DNA from 4 places in the Candidatus Macondimonas diazotrophica genome. Region 4 is predicted to be linked to each of the others. Evidence: predicted binding sites of a transcription regulator. Region 4 holds the regulator's gene; each other region holds the start of a gene.

What was found. The regulator sigma-54, encoded in region 4, starts transcription at its own class of promoters, with help from an activator protein. The targets are predictions, from matches to a motif close to TGGCANGNTNCNTGCTT.
Region 1: the regulator sigma-54 is predicted to act here: its motif matches at 3,854-3,870, upstream of E4680_RS00540 (nitrogen fixation protein NifZ).
Region 2: the regulator sigma-54 is predicted to act here: its motif matches at 5,071-5,087, upstream of nifB (nitrogenase cofactor biosynthesis protein NifB).
Region 3: the regulator sigma-54 is predicted to act here: its motif matches at 2,094-2,110, upstream of nirB (nitrite reductase large subunit NirB).

What each region holds. Positions count from the first base shown of each region.
Region 1 covers NZ_SRIO01000001.1:103,398-110,742, forward strand. Annotated here, with positions in the region: gene E4680_RS00510 (mechanosensitive ion channel family protein) at 1-358, shown strand, start outside; gene E4680_RS00515 (MBL fold metallo-hydrolase) at 489-1,382, shown strand; gene E4680_RS14585 (VOC family protein) at 1,531-1,905, shown strand; gene E4680_RS00525 (MarR family winged helix-turn-helix transcriptional regulator) at 2,040-2,492, opposite strand; gene E4680_RS00530 (rhodanese-like domain-containing protein) at 2,583-2,915, shown strand; gene E4680_RS00535 (DoxX family protein) at 2,912-3,337, shown strand; gene E4680_RS00540 (nitrogen fixation protein NifZ) at 4,035-4,298, shown strand; gene E4680_RS00545 (nitroreductase family protein) at 4,295-5,911, shown strand; gene E4680_RS00550 (hypothetical protein) at 5,887-6,411, opposite strand; gene E4680_RS00555 (carbon starvation CstA family protein) at 6,477-6,830, opposite strand; gene E4680_RS14590 (carbon starvation CstA family protein) at 6,979-7,146, opposite strand; partial or broken gene E4680_RS14520 (carbon starvation CstA family protein) at 7,188-7,345, opposite strand, start outside.
Region 2 covers NZ_SRIO01000014.1:45,281-52,625, forward strand. Annotated here, with positions in the region: gene E4680_RS10540 (cysteine desulfurase family protein) at 1-471, opposite strand, end outside; gene E4680_RS10545 (DUF3024 domain-containing protein) at 480-965, opposite strand; gene E4680_RS10550 (nitrogen fixation protein NifZ) at 1,019-1,330, opposite strand; gene E4680_RS10555 (4Fe4S-binding leucine-rich repeat protein) at 1,355-2,152, opposite strand; gene E4680_RS10560 (hypothetical protein) at 2,145-2,705, opposite strand; gene E4680_RS10565 (HesB/IscA family protein) at 2,722-3,105, opposite strand; gene E4680_RS10570 (4Fe-4S binding protein) at 3,120-3,344, opposite strand; gene nifB (nitrogenase cofactor biosynthesis protein NifB) at 3,431-4,954, opposite strand; gene nifA (nif-specific transcriptional activator NifA) at 5,279-6,874, opposite strand; gene nifV (homocitrate synthase) at 7,215-7,345, shown strand, end outside.
Region 3 covers NZ_SRIO01000002.1:171,431-178,775, forward strand. Annotated here, with positions in the region: gene E4680_RS02365 (ABC transporter permease) at 1-977, shown strand, start outside; gene E4680_RS02370 (rhomboid family intramembrane serine protease) at 1,070-1,693, shown strand; gene nirB (nitrite reductase large subunit NirB) at 2,144-4,591, shown strand; gene nirD (nitrite reductase small subunit NirD) at 4,619-4,978, shown strand; gene E4680_RS02385 (nitrate reductase) at 4,975-7,345, shown strand, end outside.
Region 4 covers NZ_SRIO01000002.1:1,443-8,787, forward strand. Annotated here, with positions in the region: gene E4680_RS01550 (C39 family peptidase) at 1-538, opposite strand, end outside; gene E4680_RS01555 (class 1 fructose-bisphosphatase) at 676-1,695, opposite strand; gene mgtE (magnesium transporter) at 1,786-3,144, opposite strand; gene rapZ (RNase adapter RapZ) at 3,268-4,122, opposite strand; gene hpf (ribosome hibernation-promoting factor, HPF/YfiA family) at 4,207-4,533, opposite strand; gene E4680_RS01575 (RNA polymerase factor sigma-54) at 4,561-6,012, opposite strand; gene lptB (LPS export ABC transporter ATP-binding protein) at 6,087-6,815, opposite strand; gene lptA (lipopolysaccharide transport periplasmic protein LptA) at 6,812-7,333, opposite strand; gene lptC (LPS export ABC transporter periplasmic protein LptC) at 7,323-7,345, opposite strand, start outside.

The DNA of each region.
Region 1 (7,345 bases), on a different contig from region 4:
CAAGCGCATGTACGAGCGCCGCATCGTATTCAAGTTCGGCGTGCTCTACGACACCCCGCGCGATGCGTTGGGCCGTCTTCCCGGTATCGTCCGCGAAATCATCGAATCCCAGGATGGCGTGCGTTTCGATCGCGCCCATTTCTTCAGCTTCGGGGATTCTTCGCTGGACTTCGAAGTGGTCTATTACGTGCTCGATCCAGACTACACCCATTACATGGACATCCAGCAAGCCATCAATCTGGCCATGATCGACCGGTTTGCCGAACTCGGCGTCGAGTTTGCTTTCCCGACCCGCACCCTGCATATCGAATCCATGCCCGGCGCTGCACCCGCTGCTCAGAAACCCACCTCGAGCTGAAGCGACCCATCCGGCGGACTTGCCGAACGCCGGGGATGGCCTGCATGTCCGCCCCCGGCGTTGATGGAACCGCGCCGCCGCGCCATGATGGCGCCATACCGCTCAAGGGAGGGACGGCATGGAGCCACACATGGACCGGCAAGACGACGCCACGACGACCGAACCGGCGCCACCATCCGATTGGCCGGCGCTGGCCAAGGCGTTTCGGGCGCGCGAGGTGCAGGACCTCGGGCCGCTGGTGCGGCGTGTCACGGCGCGCAACGCCGGCATGATGACCGGCCCCGGCACCAACAGCTATCTCATCGGCCGCCACGATGTCGTGGTGATCGACCCCGGCCCCGCCGACGCGGACCATGTGCAACGCATTGAGGCCGCCGCGCGCGGCCCGATCCGCCAGATCCTGCTCACCCACCGCCATCCCGACCACGCTCCCGGCGCCGCGCTCCTGGCCGAGCGCACCGGCGCGCCCGTGCGTGTGTTTCCCAGGGGACCGCATGGCCTGCGCCATCCGGTCGGAACCCCACTGGCCGACGGCGAGCGGATCGAAACGGCGGAGTTTCGCCTGCAAGCCATCCACACGCCCGGCCATGCCGCCGACCATGTGTGCTTCCTGCTGGAAAACGAAGGTTTACTGTTTGCCGGCGACCAAGTGATGGAAGGCGCGACGGTCGTCATCGCCCCACCCGATGGGCACATGGGGCAATACCTGGCGGCGCTGGAGCGCTTGCAAACGCTCGATCTGGTGGCCATCGCCCCTGCGCACGGCCGCGTCCTGTGCGAACCCCAGCGCCTGTTGGCCGCCATCGTCACCCATCGCCGTCAGCGCGAGGCCAAGGTCCTTGCGGCGCTGCAGCGCGCCGGCCACGGCACCCCCGAAACCCTCGTCGCCGAGGTCTACGCCGACACGCCCGCCTTCCTGCATCTCGCCGCCCGCCTGTCGCTGCAGGCCCACCTCATCCATCTGGTCGAAAGCGGACAAGCCCTGTTCCGGGACGGGACTTGGCACGCGCTCACCGCGGTATGAGATCGGCGTCAGTATGCTTGGCTCAGGCAAACCAACGGAGAATGGGGCAGCCCCGCGCTGAACATGGCATCGAAGGCAGGCGTCGTCCAATGCCGGCCGCCCAGCGAACCCAACCGACTCGGAGACCCGCATGATTGACCATACATGAATCGTTGCCAGCGACTTTCAGAAGAGCAAAGCGTTCTATACTCAAGCCCTGTCGGCAATCGGCTATAGCCTGCTTGCCGAGTGGCCGGCCTCTGTCACCGGGCACACCGATGTGGCTGGGTTTGGTGAACCACCCAAACCGGATTTCTGGATCAGCCGGGGCGCACCCAATAATCCACCCGTTCACGTCGCGTTTCGTGTTCATTCACGCTCATTGGTGCATGCGTTTTATCAGGCCGCCATTGCGGCAGGCGGTCGCGACAATGGCGCACCGGGTTTGCGCGCTCACTATCATCCCAATTACTACGGCGCGTTTGTGCTTGATCCAGACGGCCATAACATCGAAGCGGTGTGTCACGAGCCTGACTCACAATAGCCAACACGACACCCGAGCAGGACAACCGCCAAGGGAACCGTGGTCTGTCCCCGTTGTACGCAAATTCTAACGTTTGCGCTGAGGCCGTGGCCCGTCACGGCCTCAGCGCCAGCAGCGAATTGTTGGAACCGCCATCACGGTTCGGAATTTTGCACTTTCAGCAAGATGGCCGCCAGCGCATCAGCCTCTTCTTCCGTGAGGTGAGTGGAGAAATGCTGCTCCACGGATCGCTTATAGACCGGCCACATGTCACGGCGCATCGCTGCACCTTTCTGCGTCAGCACGGCATATAGCCCCCGACGATCCACCGCGCACTGCTCACGCGAGATGAAGCCATCCTTCTCCAAGCGATCGCACAGCCGTGTCAGGTTGCTGCGACTGAGGACCATCTTCTCGCCGAGAGCGTACAGCCGCAGTCGGTTGCCTTCCGCCATGTCCAACTCCAGCAGCAGGTCGTACCACTCCAAAGGAGGCAGCCCGGCCACCGACAGATCAGCTTGCACGCTTTCCAGGAGCATCTTGTGGACCCGTAACAAGCGGGCCCAGGCAAGAAAATGCGGGGTAATGTGACGCTTATCGTTGCGCATGGAAGAATTATTGCATATGCAACTAAGTCAGACTATGATCTAAATAGTTGCGATTGCAACTATAACTATGGCAATCATCTGAGGTGCCCTATGAAGACCATCAGTCTGAACGACCTGTTCAACCTACTGCGTTCGCCCACCCCGCCGGTCCTGGTAGAGGCCCTGCCCGCTCGCTATTTCGCACAGGGACACTTGCCGGGTGCGTGCAACATCAACACTGGGGAGGTAAAGACGCTCGCGCCGCAACTGCTGCCTGACAAAGACGCCGGTATTGTCGTGTACTGCGCCAGCGTTACCTGCACGAACTCGGATCAGGTCGCGGTGCAATTGCACGCTTTGGGCTACAGCGATGTAACGGTATTCAAGGGTGGTAAGGCGGAATGGCAAGCCGCCGGCCATGCGCTGGAGGGGGTCGCCGCATGAGCCGCAATTTCAGTGACCGATACCTGAATCCTGCCCTTGCCGCGATGCTGCTGCGGGTCGCTCTCGGCAGCATGTGGATTGCCCATGCGATGCTCAAATATGTGACGTTCACGATTCCGGGCTTTTCCAGCTGGCTCGAAAGCCAGGGCTTACCTGGATTCATGGCTTGGCCCGTCTTCATCCTCGAACTGCTTGGCGGCATTACGATTCTTGTTGGCTTTCACGGGCGCTGGACGTCCCTTGCCCTGCTGCCGATCATGGTGGTAGCCACCTCGACGCACGTCGCCAACGGCTGGGTACATAGCAGCCAAGGCGGTGGCTGGGAGTACCCGGCCTTTCTCGCAATCGCGTCGATGGCGCATTTTTTTGCTGGAGACGGCATGCTTCGCTTGGGACGCCAATCCCGTTTGAAAATGCCCTGAAATGGCTTGTCCAGACATACCAGCCCGCGGCGCGATGCCTTCACAATACGGCTCGCGTCGCGGCGTGCGTGTAGTCAGGGTGACCTGGTTGCTTGAGAATTGACTGCTCACGCTCATGACCGATGTCATAGGCGCCACACATAAATATTAAGCGGCATCACGTAGCGACATCCGCTTGAACACGGGTAGGTACTACGCCCAACCCGAGCAATCGGGGACAGACCACGGTTTCCCTTTCTTGGCTAGGGTAGCTGCCCGCTTCCTCACGCCATACGCCGCGGCGGCCTTGAGCAAATCGCCCAAGACATTGGCGTTGTTTCTCCTGCCCATCAGCCCCTCGCGATCGATGCCGATCTTCGGCCACGAGACGAAACAAGGCCGTCGAAAAGTTATCGGCTCCGTTTGGCTTGGCGGTCGCTGAATGCGGTGGGCTTCGAGTCGATTCGGCGAGGTCTCCGGCTGACTCATAACTCCAAGAGGCCGCAGCCTCGACGGCGCAATCGACGCGGCGCAAGATGGCCACGAATATGCATGAATAACCCGTGACAGCTGCTGGCGTGCGGACGGATTGGTGCGAGCAGGACTTGAAAGTCAACGACTTGGCTTGACCTTGGGGACAGCGACGGGCCAGCGCGCGCCTTCGTCCCTGTCACAGACCGGACAAAGCTGACAGGCATGACATCGCGAGGAGGCATCAATGGGACTGAATCACGGACAGATGGGCGACATGGTGTTCGCCGCAAAGGCCATCCACAACGACGGCAGCCTGCCGGAGCATGACGCCGATGGCCTGCTGGTGCCGGCGGGCGGGCGGGGCGTGATCGTGAATGTCGGTCATCTGGAAAGCGATCCCGCGCAAGTGCTGTATCTGGTCCGCTTCGAGAACCCGGACGGGGTACTTGGTCCACCGCTGGGTTGCTGGCCGGGTGATCTGGCTAGCTCGCCGCCCGATGCGGCATGAGCGAAGCCGCGGTCGGCATCACGCCCTGGGAGTACCACCAGCGCACCTGGCATCATCTCGACCGCTACGCCGCGGGGCCCCAGACGCTGGACTGGGACGCCCAGCCCGATCCCTTCCGGCGCTATGACGGGTGCCCGGAAATCCCGCTGTCGCTCACGCCCACCTCCGCCAACGTGTCCTTCGGGAATCTGCACCGGCCGGGGGCGGTGCTTCCAGCACCGCTGGATCGGGCCGGGTTGGGCCGTCTGCTGGAACTCGCGCTCGGCCTGTCGGCCTGGAAACAATACGGGCCGGACCGCTGGGCGCTGCGCTGCAACCCGTCCAGCGGCAATCTGCACCCGACGGAGGGCTATCTCGTCTGCCGCGCGCTGCCCGATCTCGCGGATGGGGTGTATCACTACCGGGCGGACGCGCATCTGCTGGAACAGCGGGCGGCCGTTGGATCGGGCCCATCCGCGGACGGGTCGGTCGCGCTGCTCGGGTTGACCTCCATCCACTGGCGCGAGGCGTGGAAATACGGCGAGCGTGCCTATCGCTATTGCCAGCTCGACGTCGGCCACGCGGTGGCGGCGCTGTCGTATGCGGCGGCGCTGCTGGGCTGGCGGCTGCAGTCCCTCACGCATTGGCCGGATGCGGCGGTCGCCGCGCTGCTCGGTGTGGATCGACCCACGGACGGCGCCGAGGCGGAGCATCCGGATCTGCTGCTGGCGGTAGACACCGGGCCCGCGGGCGCGCCGCCCGAGGCGGATGCGTGGCTGGCCTGGGCGCGCGACGCCGAGTGGCAGGGTCGGCCGAATGTGCTGGACCATCGCCCGCTCTATCAATGGCCGGTGATCGAGGCGGTGAGCCACGCAGCTGACAAGCCCGCCACGCCTGTGTTTTTCCCAATGATGCACGATGCGCCGGCCGTGCGCCCGGCCGCTGGGGACGAACGCCCGGCAATGGCGGTGATTCGCGAGCGTCGCTCGGCGCAGGCCTACGATCCGGCCGGGACCATGCCGCTCGCCACACTCGAGGCGCTGCTGGACCGGTTCGTCCCGCGCGCCGACGTGCCACCGTGGGCGGCTTTGCCCGAATCCGACCGGCTGCATCTGCTGCTGTTCGTGCACCGGGTGGACGGCCTGACGCCGGGGCTCTACGCACTGCCCCGCTCGGCCGCGGGGCGGGCACTGCTGCTCGGCGCGCTGGATGCGCGCTTTGCCTGGAAGTCCTGCCCCGAATTGAATCTGGGCGAGGCGCCGCTTTACCGGTTGGCAAGTGGCGACATGCGGCGCACGGCCGGGCTGCTGTGTTGCCATCAGGCGATTGCGGCGCAAGGCGCGGTCACCTTCATGCTGCTTGGCGAGTGGGGCACCGACCTCGATGACGAGCCCTGGCGCTATCGCTGGCGGCACTGGGAGGCCGGCGCGCTGGGACAGACGCTTTACCTCAACGCCGAAGCCGCGAGTCTGCGCGGCACGGGGATCGGCTGCTACTTCGACCCGGCGGTGCATGAGATCCTGGGTCTGTCCGACCGGCGCCTGCAGAGCTTCTATCACTTCACCATCGGCCGGCCGCTGCTCGATGTGCGCATCCAGTCCCTGCCGCCCTATGCGCATCTGCGACGCGAGTGAGACCGCTGCGCGGTTTCAGCAGCAGCGGTTAACGCCGCTGGAAAAATCGCTCGGGATGATGCCGACGGATGAAGCGCACCGGAACACCGGCGGCCGCTCGGGGCAAGCGGCATGGTGGTGGGCGAGATAGCGCTCATCAGCGTCGTCCTCGCTCCGTTGGCGGAACAGCGCCCACGCCCGTCGCAACCAGTCGCGTGCGGGTTTGATCGGTCCTGCCCTTGGGGGTCTCTCTCGATCAGTTCGAGGATCGACGCGGCAGCGCTTTCGCGCAGCGGCAACACCGGCCATCCGATGATCACGCCCCAGACGGTGTAGGCCATGTCGAGCACGATGATCCACAACAGCGCTGCAAAAAATACCGTCAGCCCGCCATCGATCTGTCGATTGAGAACGAGCTGCGGCGCCACGGCGGCCTTTTCGGGCGGCAACGCGCCGGCGGCCAGACGTTCGGACAGGTCGCGCGCGCCGGCAAAAGCCCGATGCGCGGATCGGCTCAGCACCTTTTACGCGGCTGCCGTAGTGATCGCGATCATGAACCATGGCGAGGCAACCCGGTCACCCATACCTACCGCAACCGCCCGGACTCGACGAGGATGCCAGTGGCGACCGACAGCGCGATGGCAGCCAGAGGATGCTTACGCCGCTGTTGGGATCGACCACACCCCTGCGCAGGAATAGCCCCAGGCCACGACCATCGCGCTGAACTGAGCAGCAACCGACGGCGTCGGCCCAGCGGTTCCCATATAGCCCCCAGTAGGTCTTGGAGCAGGAAGCCGCCAACGCGCCTTCCAGCAACGGCTTCGACCATGATGACGAAGTGAAGCCACAATGCATGCAGGCTCTCGCCGAAAGCACTGCTGAAGATGCTGGCCATGCCGATCGCCAGCGACGGCGCGTCACCGGTGCGGAAAAAGAGCAAGGTCCGCCCATGTCATGCGTCAGGTCTGCCATCGCGCGGTGCTCACCGGGTAGCCCGAGCCGCCAATGGTCGTGTCGATCAGGCCGGCCGGGCTGATGATGGCGCAATAGAGTCCCGGGGTCGAGCATGCTCCCGGCCATCAGGGCCATCAGGCCACAACTGACGCCATAATCATGGCCCCATAGCCCACCCGCGAGACGAGCGCATCGCTGTCGAGCAGCTCGGGGGTCGTACCCGAGGCCACCATGGCGTGAAAGCCCGAGACGGCACCGCAGGCTGATGGTGATGAAGACGACGGGGAACACAGGACCGGCAAAGATGGGACCGGAGCCGTCCACGAACGGGGTAATCGCGCGGCGCGAGCAGCCGCCAGACCGGCCGGATCGCTGCCGCAAAGCCGTAGGCCATGATCATCCAGGCCACGGATGCGCCGTCCCAGTCGAATCAGGTTCGAACCACCGCGTGCGTGTCGATCCAGTCGCCTCCATGGTTGATCAGCAGCAAGGCCCGCCCGA
Region 2 (7,345 bases), on a different contig from region 4:
CGGGAACAACACGCCGGTTTCGTTGTTGGCGGCCATCAGCGAGACCAGCGCCGTGTCGGGCCGCAGCGCCGCTTCCAGATAGTGGACGCGCAGCCGTCCCTCACGGTCGACCGGCAGATAGGTGACCGCCACGCCCTGCTGTTCCAGATGGCGACACAGCTTCAGCACCGCCGGATGTTCCACGGCGCTGGTGATGAGGTGACGGCGCTCAGGATGCAGGGCGAGCGCACCCTGGATCGCCCAATGGATGCTTTCCGTGGCCCCGCTGGTGAAATGGATCGTTTTGGCCGGCACATTGAACAGTGCGGCGACCTGCGCCCGCGCGCTGCGCACCGCCGTGGCGGGTGCCTCGGCCAGTTGGTGCGGGCTCGAGGGATTCCCGAACGCCTCACGCAGATAGGGCAACATGACGTCCAGAGCTTCGGGCGCCAGCGGTGTGGTTGCGTTGTGGTCAAAGTAGATCAGCGACATGGCACACCTCAGGGCCAGAACAGCCGATCGGGATCCTCACCCAGCACCGCCAGCGCGGCGCCGAGCGAAGGAAAGAATCCGTGCGTGACCCAGCACTGCTGCGCGTGATCCCGATACTGCAGCAGCCATTGCCCGTTATGGGGCGCTTGCAGCAGCCGGGCGATGTCGATCAGGCCGCCGGCGGGATCGATGTTGCGTGAGCAACACGGGCTTTCGATGCGGTAGCCGCCCGCGATGCCGATCACCTGCGGCTCGACGTAGCGGTAGCGGCGCCGATTTTCCAGCGTGCGGCGGATGCGGCGCACATCCAGTTCGTTGGGATGCGCGCTGACCGGCTGCGCGGGGCTGGGCGGGACGATTGTGCTGGACATGCCTGGTTCTCCCATCCGCCATTGGCTGCATGCATCCACGCAGGCGGCCATCCAGACAGCCAGGGTTCGCATCAACCTTGCGCGCCAGCCGGACTCTGCGGTGCGGGCCGCATTGCCGCCCATCGGGACCTCCGGCGCAGAGGTGCGGTCGGCCTCGGGCCGCGCGTGGACACGATTCATCGTCCGTTCTCGTCGGCGGGCGCGAGCTTGGCATCGGCTTCGGGCAACCGGTCCAGCGACACGAGCTCCTTGGCTTTCATGCCGACCCGATGACCGGTTTCCAGGAAGTCCACACCGTAGATGTAGAACTGCTGAAGAAAGGTGCCGATGTGGCTGACGTAGCCGAGATCACCCTTGCGCACCAGGATTTCGCCGATCTCCTTGCCGACGTAGGTGCCGTCGTTGCGGATGGTCTTGCGCGAGCGCACTTTCTCGCCAAAGCGGAAGACGGGTTCGTCGTCCAGTTCACTGGGTACGCCATCACTCATGGGAACCTCCTTCGGGAAGTGTGCTCATGAAACACAGCGGGACGGACCCGCTTCATCAAGGGCCGCGTCGCAGCGCAGCTGCGCCATGCGGCGCACCTCGGCGTCGTCGTCGCTGAGCAGCGCGCCGAGCGCATCGACTGGAATCCGGCGGGCAATTTCGTAGCGGACCCGCCAATCCGGATCGCTGCGCAGCGCAACCAGCTGGGCCGGGGGCAGGCGCTCGATCGTCACCAGGCGCACGGCCGGATCGGGGTCACGGGCCATGCGCGGCAGCAGCGTGGAATCGGCCCGATGGGCCACCACCTTGCGCACTTCGGCTTCCGGATCCGCGGCCATCAGGGGCAGCAGGCCCGGCGCCAATCGTTTGGCCACGATCTGGCGCACGTAGTAATCGGGGTCATGGATCATCGCGAACAGATCCCCCGCACGGATGCGCGAGGCAACCCGGATGCGAACCTCGCGGTCCGGGTCGTGGCTGAGCTTGTGCAGCTGGGTGATGGGCAGACGCTGCGCCACGCTCCAGCGCACGGTCTCGTCCGGGTCGCTCAGAAGACGGGCGAGATGGAACAAGTCCGCATGCCGGGCGGCCACCGCCCGCACCTCGAAATAGGAATGTGTCAGGGCGTCGTTCGCGCATTCCGGATTCAGGGCAAAGAAGCGATCGATGCGGGGCGCATAGCGATCCTGCATGCACGACCAGCTCGGGCCGCAGCGTTGCGATGCCAGTCGTTCCCGATGAGGACAGGCCGCGCAGTCGATGGGTCGCCCGGTCCAGTCCAGGGTCTCGGTGATCACGCCTGTGGAGGCTTGCGGCTCAGTCATCGTCCTCCCTCCCCTGCCGGTCCAGAACCTGGAGCAGGACACGGCCGCCCAGCCGATCATCGGGATCGAGCTGACCCAGTTTTTCCAGCATCGGCCGCCCAGCTTCGGGCTCGCCGAGGCGCAGATGCAGATAGCCGCAGCCCTTGAGACAAAACAGATAGAAACGCGGCAGCGCCGCGGCGTAATCGCCGAACCGCGCATCGCCGGCCTGCACCGATCGCCAGTCCGCAGCCAGGCCTGCCATGGCGGCGGCCCACGCCAGACAGCGCATGCCGACGGCGAGGCTCTCGCGCAGCCGACCGCCGTAGAAGTGGAAGCGGTAAAAGCCGATCAGTACGGCCGGATGGTCCGGTGCCAGACGCTGGGCTTCGGTCAGATGGGCCCGACAGGCCGCCTCGTCACTGTAGTCGCGCCCGGCCGCCTCGAGGGCGATGCGCGCACGGTCGGGCAGTCCGGCGGCGCAGCAGATCACGGCGGTCGGATCGAGCGTGTCCAGCCATGCCCCTGTCGATTCAGAGGCCTCGTGCGCGATGCGCCGGCTGCGGATGTTCATGGCAATCGCCTGCCGCTCAGGCTTCGCCGGACGGCGGAGTGCGCCGCTCGATGGAACTCACCGATACCGTTGCCGGGCCCATGGTGCTGGCACTGCTGCAGGCACACGGACCTTTGCCGGCAGTCTGGAAAACCAGCCCGCTGGTGGTGGCCGTGTCGACGAAATCCATGGTGGCCCCGTCGAGCAGCTCGGCGCTCGGAGCCGGCAGGAACAGCCGCAGTCCCCCGTGTTCGAAGACGACTTCGCCGTTCTGCGGCGCCGGCTCGACGCTGAATTCGCTGCTCAGGCCGGAGCATCCACCCGGCGTCACCACCAGGCGGAAGCCGCATTGCTCACCACCGCCGAAGCGCACCATGCGCCGGATGAATTTTTCCGCGGCCGGCAGAATGGAAAGTTCCATGAGCGGGATCTCCTTCAGGCCTGCGGCTGGTAGCGTGGCTGGGCGGGATCGATGATGCAGGTCTTGTCCACGGGGCAGACCGCCTCACATTGCGCCTCATCGAAATACCCGATGCATTCGGTGCATTTCTTCGGGTTGATGGCGAAGATCCCGTCTTTTTCGTAGATCGCCACATTGGGGCATACGGGTTCGCAGGCCGAGCAGCCCGTGCATTGGGAACCAACGATTTTGTAGGACATGACAACCTCCTGGGGTCTCAAAAAAATGGGGGCGGGATACGCCGAGGCTGACCGCCCCGCCCCCATCACGTGTCGACCGCCTCCGATCAAGCGGCGACATACGCTCCCTGGCGAATGGCGGCATCACCCTTGGGTTGATGCACGATGGCGCCGCTCTCGACTTGTTCGAGATAGTTCTTGAAATAGGCGATCACCGAGCGCTCGATGAACTCCTGGGCATACGCGTCCACAGGCTCGATGCCGGCCTGCTTGAGCGTGTCCTTGGGACAGCCGCCGATCTTGGCGACGAAGACGGCGTGGCAGTCGTTGATGGCCCGGATGACGGTGTCGAGCGCGTCCTCTTCGCCATAGCCGCCCTGGCAGTACAGATCGACGCGGCGATGGCCGACGAACTTGGCGCCGTCCACACTGGTTTCGTAGATCTGGAACTCCGATGCGTGGCCGAAGTGCTCGTTGATCTTGCCGCCGCCCTTGGTGGCCACGGCGACCAGCATCTTGATGTCGCTGTGCAGCCCGGCCAGCTCGGACAGCTCGTCGCGCTTGGCGGCGACCTGCTCCTGGCGCTTGCGCTCCACTTCCGCCTGATAGGCCTTGCGGGTGTCGCCGTCGTAGTTCACCTCCATGGCCATGATCTTGTCGGTGGTGAATTCGGCCGAGCGGTCCTCGCCGAGCAGGCCCACGGCGTCGGCGCGGCACTGGCGGCAGTGACGCATCATGTTCATTTCGCCCGAGCAGGCATCCTGAAGGGCCTTGAGCTCCTGCGCGGTGGGACCGCGCTGGCCGTTCAGGCCGAATACGGTGCCGTGCTCCGGGGAGGAGATGAGCGGCATGATGTTGTGCAGGAAGGCCCCGCGCGACTTCACGGCCCGGTTCACGTCCACCAGATGCTTGTCGTTGATGCCGGGAATCATCACCGAGTTGATCTTGGTGAGGATGCCACGGGCGGTGAGCATCTCCAGACCCTGGAGCTGGCGATCGGTGAGGATCTGCGCGGCATCACGGCCCTTGTAGCGCTTGTTGTTGTAGTAGATCCACGGATAGATCTCGGCGCCCACATCGGCATCGATCATGTTGATGGTGATGGTCACGTGATCGACGTTGAAATTGGCGATGGTGTCGATGTGATCCGGCAAGGCCAGACCATTGGTCGACAGGCACAGCTTGATGTCCGGCGCGGTTTTCGCGATGAGCTCGAAGGTCTTGAAGGTCTTCTCGGGATTGGCGAGCGGATCACCGGGGCCGGCGATGCCGAGCACCGTCATCTGGGGGATGGTCGAGGCCACCGCCAGTACCTTCTTGGCGGCCTGTTCGGGGGTCAGCTTTTCGCTCACCACGCCGGGGCGGGACTCGTTCGCGCAGTCGTACTTGCGGTTGCAGTAGTTGCACTGGATGTTGCAGGCCGGGGCCACCGCCACGTGCATGCGCGCGTAGTGATGGTGTGCCTCTTCGCTGTAGCAGGGATGGTTCTTGACCTTCTCCCAGATCTCCGGTGCCAGATCGCCGGCACCGGCCCCCGAGCCGCAGCTCGACTTGCCGCTGCCGCCCGAGGTGCCGCAGCCGTTGTGATCCTCTGCAATCTTTGCGGCGATCTCGCTGGCCGAGCCGGCCACCGCAACGCTGATCTGACCCAGCTTGTCATTGATCCCGATTCGTTCTTGCATGACGCCCTCCGGCATGTGTCCTTTTCGCATCGGGACGGCGCGTCCCAACGCTGGCCATCACTTCCCAGCAACAGCTATGCCATTTGACAACTCACTGAAAATGAAGGAGTTTCTTTTGGGTCGTCGGCGTGGATGTCGCGCACCCGACATGCCGGGAGCAGGTGGGGAATCAAATGTTCGGTATGCGACACGGGGCCCGGCGTCGAGGGGCGCCGGGTGCGTGGACGGGGGATGGGGAGAAATCGGTTCGGGGAGGCGCCGGCGGGCGGGGTGTCAGAAGCGCTTCACTTCGATGCCATGCTTGCGGATCGCATAGCCAATCTGCCGCGGGGTGAGCGACAGCAACCGGGCGGCCTTGGCCTGGACCCAACCGGACTGTTCGAGCGCCTGAATCAGCCGCTCCCGGTCGGGCAGTCCGGATCGACCCAGCTCGTCGGCGCCGAATTCGTCCAACGGCCCGATCCGGTCGGGCGCGGCTGTGGATGGGATGGGTGCCGGCACCACCTCGATCGGAAACGGCCGCGGCGCCGTGCCGTAGGATTGCAGGACCAGGGAAAAGCAGCGATTGTGCTGGCAGGCCAGGGTGGGCGCGCGCACGATGTCGCCCTGGGTCATGGTGGCGGCGCGTTCCACGCAGTTTTCCAGTTCGCGCACATTGCCGGGCCAGTTGCACTCGAGCATGATCTTGAGCGCTTCCGGGCTCAGCATCAGCCCGCGATCGTTCTCGCGGTTGAATTTTTCCAGAAAATGCTGGCTCAGCAGCGGAATGTCCTCACGCCGATCGCGCAGTGGCGGCAGGAAGATCGTCACCACATTGATGCGGAAATACAGGTCGGCGCGAAACTCGCCCTTGCTGACCGCTTCTTCGAGGTTCTTGTTGGTGGCGCAGATCAGTCGCACATCGACATGGATCGGCTTGGTCCCGCCGACACGTTCGAATTCCCGCTCCTGCAGCACCCGCAGCAATTTGGTCTGGAAGGCGGGGGAAATCTCGCCGATCTCGTCGAGAAACAGGGTTCCGCCATGGGCCAGCTCGAAGCGGCCCTTGCGTTCGGTGGTGGCGCCCGTGAACGAACCTTTTTCGTGTCCGAACAGCTCCGATTCGAGCAGGGTTTCGGACAGCGCGGCGCAATTCAGGGACACGAACGGCCGTTCGCGCCGGGGGCTGAGGTAGTGAACAGCCCGGGCGATGACCTCCTTGCCGGTCCCGCTTTCGCCGCGCAGCAGCACCGTGGAACGGCTGGCCGCCACTTGGTGGACCTCGGAAAACACCTCCTGCATCGCCTTGGACACGCCAATGACGTTGTCGAGCCGGTATTTGCCCTGGAGCTGTTTCTGCAGCCGGTTGCGGTCGGCCATGAGCGAGGCGCGCTCGGCGCCGATGTGCTGGTGCAGGTGGGCGGTCTGGCCGATCAGGTTGGCCGCCATCTTGAGCAGACGCACGATGCGCTCGTAACGCACCGAGACATTGCGCGCCGCGCCGCGCGCGATGCTGAGCACGCCGATCGCGTCGCGCCCCACCAGGATGGGCACGCCGATGAACGCGACGACCTCATCGGTCTGGCCCTGGTGGGCGCCGGTGCGATGCAGGAAAAGCGGTTCCAGGGAAATATCCGGCACCACCATCGGCATGGCGCTGGTCATGATCTTGCCGGTGATGCCCTCCCCGAGCTTGAACCGGCCGCGCGCTTTCTCCTCCGCGGTCAGCCCGGAGGCTTCCAGGATCTGCAGGTCTCCGGATTCCTGCAACAGGCTGACCATGGCCCGCCCGCCGAGATGGGTGGACAGGATAGTGACCACCTCACGCACGGTGCGCTGCAGGTCGAGTGAGGAACCCAGGACTTTGCTGATTTCATAAATCGTCAGCAAATCAGATTCTTCGGTGTGCGATGCGAGAGCAACCATGGGGCATACCTTAAGCTCGGTAGCGGCTGATCTTTGCCAGAGTCAATAACATTCACCTCCTTCCCGTCGGGTTTGTCAATGCCTCTGGGCCGCAAATCGCGCTGACGGCCATGTCGCAAACCCGACATGTTCGGCCGATGTCGGGTTTGCACCGGCATCCGGCGCCGTCCTCTTCCCGCCCGCTGCACTCGTTTCCACATAAATTCGCTGACGGATCAGATGGATAGGCGTTTTTTCGGGCTCTGGCATCAAAGTTGCGCTAGTTCGCACAAGCGAGCCTTTTCGCTGTGTGAGGACGTGAGCCATGGCTGCTCTGACCATTCAGGACACCACATTGCGTGACGGTGAACAGACCGCGGGGGTGGCGTTCACCCTCGAGGAAAAACTCGCCATCGCCCAGGCCCTGGTCCGCATGGGAGTGCCGGAGCTGGAGAT
Region 3 (7,345 bases), 170 kb from region 4:
TGGCCGACTACGACCAGTCTCCGGCATCGCGTGAGCTGATCTACAGTTTTCGCGAGCCTCAGTTCAAATATCAGGGCATGGAAATGAGCGGCGATCGCGCCATGGATCTCCTTGATGCCGGCGAGACCATGCTCTATCTCGAAATTCCTGCGGATTTCAATGAGTCATTGCTGACTGGTCGACCGACTCAGGTGCAATTGTTCGTCGATACCAGCAACTCGGTCCTGGGGTCGCTGGCCACCAGCTATGCCGCACAGATCGTGGCCGGATTCGGCATTGAAAAGGCACGCGAGCGCCTGTCCGTGGCGGGAGCCATGGGCGGATCCATGCCGGTAGTGAACAGTGCGCATCGCGTCTGGTTCAACCCCAATGGCAAGGACAGCTGGTTTGTCCCGATCAACGAGATGCTCACCATGATCACCATGCTGTCGATCATGCTTCCGGCTGCCGCCATGGTCCGGGAGAAAGAGCGGGGAACCGTTGAGCAGCTTCTGGTTTCTCCGTTGACGCCGCTCGAGATCATGTTGCCCAAGGTATTGGCGATGACGATGGTCATCCTGGTCGGCGTTACGCTCGCGGTTTTCGGTGTGCTCGGTCCTGTGTTCAATATTCCCTTCCGGGGCAGCATGACGCTCTTTTACGTGCTGACGGCGATTTACGTGTTCAGTACGGCCGGCTTTGGGCTGGCGATTTCCACCGTGGTCAACAATCTCGCCCAAGTTGGGCTGATGGTGATCATGCTGCTGTCCCCAATGCTGTTGCTGTCCGGCGCCTTCGTCCCGCCAGAGGCGATGCCAACCGCTTTGAGTTATCTAATTCTGCTCTCTCCGATGCATCACTACATCGAAATCGTCATGGGCATTTTTCTCAAGGGTGTCGGCCTCGATGTACTGTGGCCTTCGGTTGCCGGTTTGGTGATCGTGGGAACGGCCGTCTTCGCATTCGGAACGTGGCGATTCCGCCGGCAGTTCGGATGAGGAGGGACAGCACTGGATCGGAGAAGCCAGTGATCGCTCACGTTGGGCTCATATCTGACTTATCCACTCATGGATCGCGGGCCTGAGACCATATGGTTCGATGGCTGCTGATCGTCAATGTGTTGATCTACGTGTTTCAGGGCATGTCGCCTGGATACTGGATCATCAACTATGCCCTGTGGCCCGCTGGCGACCCGGGTCTGCTTCAGACGCCGGAGGGTTTGGCGCGTGCGCCTGCGTTTCACATTTGGCAATTGGTCAGCTACGGCTTCTTGCATGGCGGATTGTCGCACCTGTTTCTGAACCTGTTCGCTTTGTGGATGTTCGGGTCGGCGATTGAGCGATTCTGGGGGCCGCTCCGATTTTCGCTGTACTACTTCGTCTGCCTGATTGGTGCCGGTCTGGTCCAGTTGATTGCCATGGATCTGCATCTGCGCGCCGGCGGAATGCCCTATCCGACGCTGGGCGCTTCCGGGGCGGTATTCGGCCTGCTGCTCGCGTTCGGCATGATGTTTCCCAATGAGCGGATTTTGCTGCTGTTCCCGCCTGTGCCGATTAAGGCGAAATGGTTTGTCCTCGGGTATGGCGGGCTTGAACTGTTTTTCGGTGTGGCGGGCATTGCGAGCAACATTGCGCATTTCGCGCATCTGGGCGGCATGTTGTTTGGTTTACTGCTGATCCAGTTCTGGCGCCGCCGGTTCCCGTTCAGCTTCTAGGGTGGCGATCAAGGCGGGTCAGTCCGCAGCGCGCTGCGTCGTTCTCGACGGTCATGGTTGCTGCCGGCGCTTCATTCGATGGCGCCGCACTGCCCAGTTTTGGGTCGCCGGCGAGCGTTCCCCTCCCGTATCATGCGCCGTATCCGCACAATATATGGTCATCATGCTCGATTTGAGGGCAATGAACCCCCGTTTTCCCTCTGGAAGCCTCTTTTGCTCAAATGGTGGGTTTTCATATCCGGTTGAAGTTGAAGTGTTTCACCGGGGCTTGCTTGCCGTGGCGCATCGTTGTGGGGCGCCCAGTAGCGCCGGCGAACTAATATGGTGCCGCTCGTGGCCGAGGAGACGGCATCACGGCGCATGATCAGGCCAGAACACTGATTAACAGAAGATTTTTTTTTGGCATCTATGTTGCTTCCCGGGTAGGTCAAAGCTCGGGAGGCAATTGAGATGAGCAAGCGCAAACTGGTGGTTGTGGGCAATGGGATGGCAGGGATCCGGACGGTTGAGGAGCTCCTCAAACTGGCGCCGGACTTGTACGAGATCACCGTGTTCGGCGCAGAGCCCCACGTCAATTACAACCGCATCTTGCTCTCGCCCGTGTTGTGCGGGGAGAAAACACCGGAGGAAATCGTCCTCAATGATGCTGCGTGGTACGCGGATAACGGAATAACACTGCTCACCGGAAAGCGGGTGGTCGAAGTGGATCGGCGCAATCGGCGCGTGTGCGCCGAAGATGGCACCGAAGTCGCTTATGATCGACTGCTGCTCGCCACCGGATCAGATCCATTCATCATTCCCGTCCCTGGAAAAGACTTGCCGGGCGTGGCGACGTTCCGTGATTTCAAGGATGTCGACACGATGCTGGCGGCTGCTCGATCCGGGAAGCGCCATGCCGTGGTCATCGGCGGTGGACTGCTCGGGCTGGAAGCAGCCAACGGTCTGCTCAAGCAGGGCATGGATGTCACGGTTGTGCACATCGTCCAATCCCTCATGGAGCGCCAGCTCGATGGGCCCGCAAGCCGGCTGTTGCAGGAATCGCTGGAGTCGCGCGGTCTCAAGTTCCGGATGGGGGCGCAGACCGAAGCAATTCTCGGGGATGATCATGTGACAGGCGTGCGGTTCAAGGATGGAACCGAAATCCCTGCGGATCTGGTGGTGATGGCGGTCGGCATCCGTCCGAATGTCACATTGGCCAAGCACACGGGGTTGCATTGTGAACGCGGCGTGGTGGTCAGCGATACGCTGCAAACCTATGATCCCGCGATCTATGCCGTCGGGGAGTGCGCCCAGCACCGCGGTATGGCTTATGGTCTGGTTGCCCCGCTGTACGAACAGGCCAAGGTCTGTGCCAACCACTTGGCTGGGCTGGGTTATGCACGGTATACGGGATCAGTGACCGCAACCAAGCTCAAAGTGACCGGGATCGACCTGTTTTCGGCAGGAGATTTTTCCGGCGGCGAGGGGACGCACGACATCGTCTTCCAGGATCCTGGCCGGGGCGTCTACAAACGGCTGGTTCTCGATGAGCACAATTGCATCAAAGGCAGCGTGCTCTATGGCGACACCGGCGACGGTGCGTGGTATTTCCAATTGCTGCGCGAACGCACGGATGTGTCGGAAATGCGCGACATGCTCCTGTTCGGTCAGGCGCATCTTGGCGATTCGGGGCACAGCGGCGGATCCAATGCAGCCAATCTGCCCGATACGGCCGAGATCTGCGGCTGTAACGGCGTCTGCAAGGGCACTATCGTCAACGCGATTGTCGAAAAGAAACTCTTTACGCTCGAGGATGTCCGCGCCCATACCAAGGCATCGTCTTCCTGTGGTTCCTGTACCGGCCTCGTGGAACAGATTCTGGCCTCCACGCTGGGGGGTGACTACAGCACGGCGCCGAGCAAGAAGGCCATGTGCCGCTGCACCGACCATAGCCATGACGAAGTGCGAACCGCGATCCGCGAGCATCACCTGACCACGGCCGATCAGGTGCGCTCGTTCATGGAATGGCGCAACCCGGACGGGTGTTCCAGCTGCCGTCCCGCGCTCAACTATTACCTGATCGCCACTTGGCCCGCCGAAGTTGGCGACGATCCGCAGTCGCGCTTCATCAACGAACGGGCGCACGCCAATATCCAGAAGGACGGAACTTACTCGGTGGTCCCCCGCATCTGGGGCGGCGTCACGACGGCTGCCGAGCTGCATGCGATTGCCGATGTGGCGGAAAAATATGCCGTCCCGACCGTCAAGATCACCGGCGGCCAACGCATCGATCTTTTGGGTGTGAAGAAGGAGGATCTCCCCGGTATGTGGGCGGACCTCAATCAGGCCGGTTTCGTGTCAGGTCATGCCTACGGCAAGGCGCTGCGTACGGTCAAGACCTGTGTGGGCAAGGAGTGGTGCCGCTTCGGTACGCAGGACTCGACGAAGCTCGGGATCGATCTCGAAAAGATGACCTGGGGAACCTGGACCCCGCACAAGGTCAAGCTCGCGGTATCCGGGTGCCCGCGCAATTGTGCCGAGGCAACCATCAAGGATTTCGGCGTGGTATGCGTCGATTCGGGCTATGAGCTGCATGTGGGTGGCAACGGCGGTGTCAAGGTGCGCGCGACCGATCTGCTTTGCAACGTCAAGACCGAAGCGGAAGTGGCCGAGTACTGCGCCGCCTTCCTGCAGCTTTACCGCGAGGAGGCGCATTACCTCGAGCGCACCGCGCCTTGGATCGAACGAGTCGGCCTTGCCCATGTGAAACGGCATGTCGTCGATGACGCCGAGGGGCGTCGGAATCTCGCGGCACGGTTTTATGAATCCCAGCGCTATGCCCAGATCGATCCCTGGGCGCAGATGGTTGAACAGGAGCGCGAAGTGCATCGCTTCGAACCGCTGGGTGAACTGGCTTGAACCCGAACATTGCTGGAGCATGAGCTGATGAGTACGACGCAAACCCCCGCGGCCGATTCGCTCGAATGGGTGCAGATCGGCGCGCTGGATGCTATCCCTCAGCTGGGGTCCCGTGTGGTCCGCCATCCCGATGGCGATATTGCGGTGTTCCGGAATCGCCAGGACGAGGTCTTTGCATTGCGTGATCGGTGTCCGCATCGCGGCGGGCCGTTGTCTCAGGGCATCGTCTGTGACCGTAAGGTTTATTGCCCGCTGCACAACATGGGAATTGCGCTGGATACCGGACAGGCGATTGCCCCCGATGAAGGCGAAACGACAGCCTTCCCGACTCGCGTGGATGAGGGAATGGTGTTCATCGGACTTCCGGTTTCGGAGGAAACAATTTGACCCGCTCGCTGCCATCCGCCCGGGCTGTGCGTACGACCTGCCCCTATTGCGGGGTGGGTTGCGGCGTGCTGGCCGCGGTTCAACCGGATGGAACGGTTCAGGTCACCGGGGATCCGGCACATCCGGCCAATCAGGGGCGGTTGTGCTCAAAAGGGTTGGCGCTCGGGGAAACCATCGGCCATGAGGGGCGGCTGACCCGCCCCAGCATTGGTGGCGAACCGGTCGAATGGAACACCGCCTTGACTCATGTCGCGACGGGACTGCGCCAGACCATCGATGAGCATGGTCCGGACTCGGTCGCCTTTTATGTGTCCGGCCAGTTGATGACGGAGGACTACTATGTCGCCAATAAGCTGATGAAGGGCTACATCGGCTCGGCCAACATCGACACCAACTCGCGGCTGTGCATGTCCTCGGCGGTGGCCGGCCACAAGCGCGCTTTCGGCAGTGATACCGTGCCGACCTGTTATGAGGATCTGGAACAGGCCGATGTGCTGGTGCTGGTCGGATCCAATCTGGCGTGGTGTCATCCGGTTCTTTACCGCCGTATCGAAGCCGCCAAGGCGAGCCGGCCTGAAATGACGATCATTGTGATCGATCCGCGGCGCACGCCCAGCTGCGATCTTGCGGCCCTGCATCTGCCACTTCACCCCGGCAGTGACGTCCGATTGTTCAATGGGTTGCTCGCCCATCTGGCGCGCGAGGGCCGGGCGGATTTTGGATTTCTGGAGCGTCATGCCAGCGGGTATGCCGCAGCGCTGGAGGCGGCGCGCGCCGACGCACCCTCGATCCCGACAGTCGCTGCGGCCTGCGGCGTTTCCGAGGAGGACCTCGCGCGGTTCTATCACCTGTTCGCGCGCACCGAGCGCGTGGTCACCCTCTTTTCTCAAGGGGTCAATCAGTCGTCTGCTGGAACCGACAAGGTCAACGCCATCATCAACTGCCACCTGTTCACCGGGCGCATCGGGCGGGCCGGGATGGGGCCTTTTTCCATCACCGGACAGCCGAACGCCATGGGCGGTCGCGAGGTGGGCGGCCTGGCGAACATGCTTGCCGCCCATCTGGAGCTCGAATCGCCAGCGCACCGTGATCTGGTCCAAGGGTTCTGGCGCAGCCCGGTGATCGCTCAACATCCGGGCTTGAAGGCCGTCGATCTGTTCAAGGCGGTCGGTTCCGGTCAAATCAAGGCTATCTGGATCATGGCCACCAATCCTGCAGTGAGCCTGCCCGACGGTGACCGGGTGCGTGAAGCCTTGCGCAACTGTCCGCTCGTGATCGTCTCGGACATGTGTCACACCGATACGACGGCATTGGGGCATGTGATTTTTCCTGCCGCAAGCTGGGGGGAGCGCGAAGGCACGGTGACCAATTCCGAGCGCTGCATTTCCCGCCAGCGGGCATTTTTGCCCCCGCCGGGAGAGGCGCGGCCGGACTGGTGGATCATGGGCGAAGTGGCGCGTCGCATGGGTTATGAGCACGGGTTCTCCTATACCAATCCGGCCGAGATTTTTCAGGAACACGCGCAGTTATCCGCATATAGAAATGAGGGCCAGCGCGACTTCGATCTGACCGGGCTTTCCCAGCTGAAGCCCGGTGAGTATGAGCGTCTGGAGCCGATTCGTTGGCCGGTTCAAGCCGAATCACGGCAGGGTACTGATCGGATGTTCGTCGATGGCCGCTTCTATACCCCGGATGGACGGGCGCGCTTGGTCCCCGTTCGTCATCGACTGCCGGAGAACAGTCCGGATGAGCGCTACCCGCTGGTGCTGAATACCGGTCGTATCCGGGATCAATGGCATACCATGACGCGTACCGGCCGCTCACCTCGGCTGTCGACCCATATCACAGAGCCATTCGCGGAGATCCATCCGCTCGATGCCACCCAGCTCGGTGTGCAGGACAATGGTCTGGCCCGGCTGGAAACGCCTTGGGGGCAGATGTTGGCGCGGGTGCGGATCACGCGGGATCAGCGCCAAGGCAGCATATTCGTTCCGATGCACTGGAATGATCACTTCGCTGCCAGCGGCCGCGTCGATGCCTTGGTCAATCCGGTCGTCGATCCGGTGTCCGGCGAGCCAGAGTTCAAGCATACCCCGGTGCGGGTATTACCACAGCCTTGTGCCTGGGAGGGATTCGCGCTGGTTCGAGAGGATCTCGACACGCAGGCGGTTGACTACTGGGTGCGCTCATTGGGGCAGCATGGATGCTGGCGTTACCGCTTGGCGGGCGCGGCAGAGCATACCGGGGCATGGTCATCCTGGGCCCGCACCTGTCTGGGCGCGTGCCCGGACGACGAATGGCTGGAGTACCAGGATGGCGGTACCGGCCGCTACCGGGCCGCACTCATTCGGCAGGGGCGGCTGGTTT
Region 4 (7,345 bases):
ATTTCTGGAACTGCGAGGTGGTCATGGTGAAGTTGCCCAGCGCCGGATCCGCGATCAGGACATGACCTGCATGAATCGACTTGAGAACCACGAAATGATCGAATCCGGCGTACTTGATGGGCACGATGCCGGGATGTTTGAGTGTCTCAAGGTCCGAAAACTCGGCCTTGAACCCGGCGCTGCGATAGCCGATCTGCGCCGCATAGCGCTTCATATCCAGAAGCGAAAATCCGCGCCGTTCGATGATTTTTTGGGTTTCACCGAAGCGCAGCATGCCGTTCATGGCATCCGTTTCAGTAACTTGCAGGCCGATGTATTCCTGCAAGATCGTCGTCAGCGACGCCGAACCACAACTGAAGTCGTATTGTTGGCGCACCACACCCTGATCCTTGAGCGCGCTCCAGGACGTGACGCCGATATGCTCACGCGACGGACCGTTCGGTCCCAGGATCGGCACGTCGATCCGATCGGATGCGACAGCGTGAAAGGGCAGGGATAGAAAACCGAGGAGTGCTATGCCGGACAAGCGCGAAGGCATAAGGGTTCCTTGCGTGGCAAATGGATGCAGGCCTCGGCAGCGCCCGTATGCGAAGCGGGCTTGCTGACTCTAATCCTGCGAAGCGATGCCATTCTAGGTGAGCTTTTCACCAGACTCAAGCGAGCCAGGCGGGGGAATCATTCCGGATGTATCGGGTGATCACGGTAGTAGTTTTCGATCAGCCTCACTTCCTCGCTGGCCCCCAGAATTACGGGGATGCGTTGATGAAGCGTCTTGGGGAGCAAATCCAGGATGGCCTGGCGGCCCGTACTGGCCACCCCGCCGGCCTGCTCCGCCAGCAGCGCCATTGGATTGGCCTCATAAAGCTGACGCAATTTGCCAGGCTTGGTGGGATCGCGGAGGTCGCGCGGGTACAGGAATATCCCGCCACGACTCAACACGCGATGGCAATCGGCGACCATGGCGCCCATCCAGCGCATGTTGAAGTTCTTGCCGCGGGGTCCGGTGGTTCCAGCATGGCATTCTTCAATGTAGCGTTGAATGGGAGGCTCCCAGAATCGCCAGTTTGAGGTATTGATGGCGTATTCGTGACCTTCGGTATCGATATGCAAGCTGTCCTGAACAAGGATGAACTCGCCAACGGCCCGATCCAGGGTGAAGCTGACGACCCCACGTCCCAGCGTCAGCACCAAAATGGTGGCCTGACCATAGAGGGCGTATCCGGCACAGCATTGATTGCGCCCTGGTTGGAGGAAGTCGCTTTCGCGAGGCTCGGTGACGCCACGCGGGCAGGGCAGAACAGAAAAAATGGTGCCGATCGACAGGTTGATGTCGATATTGGTGGAGCCATCGAGCGGATCGAAAACCAGCAGGTAGTCGCCACGCCGCTCGCCGATCGGAAGCAGATAGATGGAGTCCATTTCCTCGGAGGCCATTGCCGCAACGCGCCCCGACGTTTCATGACAGCGCAGGATGATGTCATTGGCTTCGACGTCCAGTTTTTTCTGGACTTCGCCTTGAATGTTGATGGCATCGGTGTTGCCAAGTACCCCGCCGAGCGCACCTAGGCTGACATGATGAGCAATCTGCTTGATTGCTCGTGCCATGTCGTCGATCACCCCGGCCAGATCGGCGCTCAGGTCGTGGAGACGTTGTTCCTGTTGCAGAAACGCAGATAGGGTGATGCCGTGACGCATGCGTGTGTCATCCCGAATGCTGTACTGAATGTTGAAGGTGGCGGATTCTAACAAGGAACCCCTCGGTGCACACCTGATGAAAGTCCGTCTTTATCGGAGCAGCAAACTGCCCAATCCAAGAAACGCAAAAAAACCGGCAACATCGGTCACGGTCGTGAGCACCACATGGCCAGCCAGCGCAGGGTCGATCGAAAGGCGCCGCATCATCAGTGGCACGCCGATCCCGCTGGCGGCTGCAAGCAAGAGGTTGACCACCATTGCAAGCCCCATCACCAGAGCGAGATCGCTGCGACCAAACCAGACAAAGGCGAGCAAGGCAGTGACAAGCGCCCATGCCAAGCCATTGAGCAGGCCGAGTATTATTTCCTTGTTGATAAAGCGCTGCGCATTGCTGGCGGTGAGCCGCCCCTGAGCGAGCCCGCGGATGATAAGCGTCTGAGTCTGACTGCCCGCAATGCCGCCCATGCTGGCGACAATCGGCATCAGTACGGCAAGCGCGACGACCTGCTGTAGCGTGGCTTCGAACAAACCCACGACCGCTGAAGCAATGAATGCGGTGACCAGGTTGATCCCCAGCCAGAGGGTCCTGCGTCGAAAGCTCTGCAGGGCCGGCGCGAACATGTCTTCCTCTTCGTTGAGGCCGACTTGACTCATCATCGAATGTTCGCTTTCGTCTCGGATCACATCGACGACATCGTCAATGGTGATGCGTCCGATCACTAGACCGTCCACACTGACGACTGGCGCGGACAACAGGTCCCGATCGGCGAATCGTTGAGCGACCTTGCGGGCCGGCAGATCCACTGGAATCGGTTCGACTTCCGTATCCATGACCTCGGCCACGGTTTTGTCTGGATCGCTGATCAACAGGGTCTGCAGCGGCAGCGTGCCGACGTAGTGGCCGTAGCGGTCGACGATGACCAGCTGCTCGGTCTGGTCTGGGAGTTCCGCCTTGAGGCGAAGATAGCGAATGACCACATCAAGCGTCACGTTCGGTCTGACGGTCGTGACCTCGGGGTTCATCAATCCCCCGGCGCTTTCCGCCGGATAGGACAGAACCGTTTCCAGGCGCCAACGTTCCTGTTGGTCCATTGCCTGCAAGAGCTGGCGGGTGACTGCACGCGGCAGATCATCGATCAGATCGGCGAGATCATCGAGGTCCAGATGTTCGGTGGCTGCGACCAGCTCGGCCGGATCCATGTGACGGATCAGTGCATTACGGACATCGTCATTGACGTGCAAGAGAACTTCGCCGTTTTCTTCGGCGGGGACCAGGGTCCAGATGAATTCGCGTTCGGGAGATGGCGTGGATTCCAGCAACGCGGCGATTTCTGCCGGGTGCAGCGTTTGCAGCAAACGTTGCGCATGCTGATAGGCGCCGCGGTTCAGCGCCTCTCGAAGTGCGGCGGCTTGGTCGGGTTTTTTGTCGGGACGATCAGTGTCGGACATCGCCCGGCTCCAATTGGCCACGGCCTGACCCGGCCGTCCAGATGGTAATAGTCAATATCCGGCATTTTAAGGGAAACGGACAGATTCAGTCCAGCGAATGAAAACGTATGGGCACGTATATTGCTATCGGAGACCGGTGTGCCGTACCAAAACTTTGGGGTAACTGGCGCTGAAATGGCGCTTCAGGCGCTCGGCCATATATACCGAGCGATGCTGGCCTCCGGTGCAGCCGATGGCCACGGTCAAGTAACTGCGGTTTTCGGTTTCGAAACGCGGCAGCCAATGTTCCAGATAGGACCGGATATCGTCGAAAAGAGCCTGAGTCAGCGGCTCCGCTTCGAGATAGGTCGCCACCTCGGTATCCAGACCAGTCAACGGACGCAGACCCGGTTGCCAGTGAGGATTAGGCAGACAGCGGATATCGAATACGAAATCCGCATCGGACGGAACCCCCTGTTTGTAGGCGAACGACTGGATCATGAGTGAAAAGAAGCCATCCCGACCGTGCACGCGTTGACGGATGCTGTCGCGCAACTGGTGCATCGTGGTCAGGCTGGTATCCAGCACCAGATCGGCTTGCTCGGCGATTGGGCTGAGCAGCTTGCGCTCCGCTTCGATGGCCTCGACCAGCGCCCGTTGCGTGCTGCTCAACGGGTGACGCCGCCGGGTTTCGCTGTAACGTTTGAGCAGCGTATCCGGTTCGGCTTGAAGGAATATGGTCTCGACATCCACACCCCGCCGACGTAACCGAGCCAGGCATTCGCCGAAGCTGTCCAGTTCCGGCGCACGAGAACGCGCATCGATGCCGACCGCGACGCCCTGGGAGGAGAAATCCCCATGCCGGGAGAAATCCTCAACGAGTGCCTCGAGCAAGGACAGCGGCAGATTGTCCACGCAGTAAAGACCAAGATCTTCCAGCATGTGCAAGGCCACGCTCTTTCCTGCGCCAGACAAACCACTCAGGATCAAAAGCTTCATCAGAGGGGTTACCTTGCGAAGTGGCGATCTCGGGAAGGAAGCGGTCAAGCCTGGCAGCATGCAGGCTTGACCGGGCTAGGCGCTCTATTGGTTATGAATCTCGGATTTTCGGGCTTCCCGGGGATGGTGATCGTTATTCTTGTCCTTGTAACGCAGCGCCTGGCGGTCGAGTTTGTCGGCCAAGGCGTCAATCGCCGCATACATGTCTTCGCTGGTGGCATCGGCGAATAGCGTGCTGCCGTTCACCGGGATCTTGGCTTCGGCATGATGGCGTTCCTTTTCGACCCGCAACACCATATGAGCGTCCAGCGGTTGATCGAGGTGCCGCTGGATGCGTTCGAGCTTCTCGGCGGCGTATTGACGGATGGCGGTCGTGATTTCGATATTCTGGCCGGTAACATCAATTTTCATCTGGCATCCCCTTGGTAATCAGCCCCTTCAAACCAGTCGCTTGCGTTCGTTCGAAGGTGGAATGGACATGGATTCGCGATACTTGGCAACCGTGCGTCGGGCGACATTGATTCCATTTCCCAGCAACATCTCTGTGAGTTTACTGTCGCTCAGCGGTTTGCGCGGGTTTTCTGCCGCGATGAGCTTGCGGATCATGGCCTGAATCGCAGTAGCGGAACATTCGCCACCGTCGACGGTGGTCACGTGGCTGGAAAAGAAGTACTTGAACTCGAAGATGCCGCGTGGGGTATGCATGTATTTTTGATTGGTCACGCGGGAAATGGTGCTTTCGTGCATGCCGACCGCTTCGGCGATTTCGCGCAACACCATGGGTTGCATGGCTTCTTCACCGTGATCGAAAAAGGCTTGTTGGCGTTCAACGATGCTGGAGGCCACTTTGAACAGCGTTTCGTTGCGACTCTGGAGACTCTTCAGAAACCATCGCGCCTCTTGGAGGTGCTGACGCATCGTTTCGTTGTCGCGACTGCTGTCCGCACGCTTGATGAGGGAGGCATACAGCCGATTGATGCGTAGCTTGGGGGTGGTTTCCGTATTGAGATCGACTCGCCAACCCGTACCGGAACGGCGGACAATCACATCGGGTATCACGTATCCCGCCGTTTTCTGAGAGATCTGTGCCCCTGGACGTGGGTTGAGGCGCTGGATCAATTCGATCGCCGCTCGCAATCCGTCCTCCGTCGTTTTGAGTCGGCGCTGAAGCGTGGCGAAATCTCGGTTGGCCAACAGATCCAGGTGATGTTCGACCAGCTCGCACGCAAGTGGGAGCACGTCGCTGGGCTGAATCGCCTTGAGCTGCAACAGCAGCGCTTCGCGCAGGTCACGGGCGCCGACACCCAAGGGATCGAAACCTTGAATCCGTTGCAGAACCGCAAGAATTTCAGCCGGCTCGGTGGCCAAGTCCGGACCCACCTCGCCAACCAGTGCATCGAGCGACTCGGTGAGATAGCCGTCATCGTTGATGGCGTCGATGATGGCAAGCGCTATGGCCTCATCAGTTTCGGAAAAGTGGCCCAGACGCATCTGCCAGATCAGATGATCTCGCAGCTCGCCGCCGTCCTGACTGGGTGTTTGATTGAAGTCCCAGGCTTCCCCGCTGCCGGCAACCGTGTCCTCGCCCTGCGACCATGGGTCTTCCCACGCCAGGTCTAAGTCGTCACCGCGCGCATCGGTTGGGGCTTCGGCTGACGCATCAAGGCCGGTCATCGAATCCCCTGCAGTCTCCTGGTAGTCGCTGGCTGCGTCCTCGGCCGTGTCGCTTCCCTCGGCTGACCCATTCTCGATCATCAGATTGTTATCGAGGATGGTCTGGATTTCCTGTTGCAATTCGATCGACGACAGTTGGAGCAGGCGGATTGCCTGCTGCAGTTGAGGGGTCATGGCCAGACGCTGGCCCATTTTGAGGTGCAGTGTCTGTTTCATAGGAACGACGAATGGTTGGCAGCGATCATTGTTCGGATTCTACTCCCTCGAAGGGGCTGTGGGGCGCAAGGCTGTCAAAGTTGGAATGCTTGGCCCAGGTAGACTTCCCTTACGGTCTTATCGGCCAGGATCTGATCAGGCTCACCTTGGGCAATGATGGAGCCTTCGCTCAGGATATAGGCGCGCTCGCAAATATGAAGTGTTTCGCGGACATTGTGATCGGTGATGAGGACCCCGATCTCGCGATCGCGCAGGTGGGTCACGATCCGCTGAATGTCCACGACAGAAATGGGGTCGACGCCCGCAAAAGGCTCATCGAGCAGGATGAAGCTGGGTTCGGCGGCCAGGGCGCGGGCGATCTCCAGTCGTCGCCTTTCGCCACCCGAGAGGCTCATGCCCTGGGAGTCACGCAGATGCGCAATGTGAAACTCCTCCAGCAGGGACTGGCAGCGTCGCTTGCGATCCGTCGCCGATAGCGTGGGCCGGAGTTCAAGAATCGCCAGAATGTTCTCTGCCACCGTCAACCGGCGGAAGACCGAGGCTTCCTGGGGCAGATAACCGATTCCACGGCGCGCGCGCAAATGGATCGGAAGATCGGAGATTTCCTCGCCACTCAGCATGATACGCCCGCGATCCGGTCGGACCAGGCCCGCCATCATGTAGAACATGGTCGTTTTCCCGGCCCCATTGGGGCCCAGCAGGCCAACCACTTCACCTGCCTGGACACGGAGCGAGACCTCATTGACCACCGAGCGGTTGCGGTAGCGCTTGGTGAGGGTGTCCGCTTCCAGCACGCAGCTCATGGCGTTGCATCATCCTGGCTGGTGCGCGGCTGGATCGTGATGCGAACGCGATCGGTGCCGCCGGCTTCGCCCGTGGCGAGGATGCGCTGGTTGACGCGGTCGTAGATCAATCGCTCGCCCGAGACTTCATCCCGATTTTGGCGGATCCACGCCGATCCGTTGAGTTCCAGTTGGCCGGATTCGGCGTCGTAGCGCATGCGCTCCGCCCTGGCATCGATCGCGGGCGTCTTGGCTTCGGCGGGCTGACTGAAGCGCGCAGGTGTTCCAGCGACGTCCACCCGGCGCGGCACGCCGTCCGGGTCGTGCAGTACGGTGACACGCTCGCCGGTGAACACCGTCGTGCCCTGCGTGATACGCACATTGCCGGTGTAGGTACTTTGGAGCTGGTTTTGATCGAGTTCGGCGCGATCCGCCTCGATGAGAATGGGCGCCGCGGCGGGCGCAGCGTTCGCCAGGGTTGCATTCCACAGCAGCACGGCAGCAAACAGCGGACGAACCCGATTGGCATCAAGGAACATAACGCGCTCTCA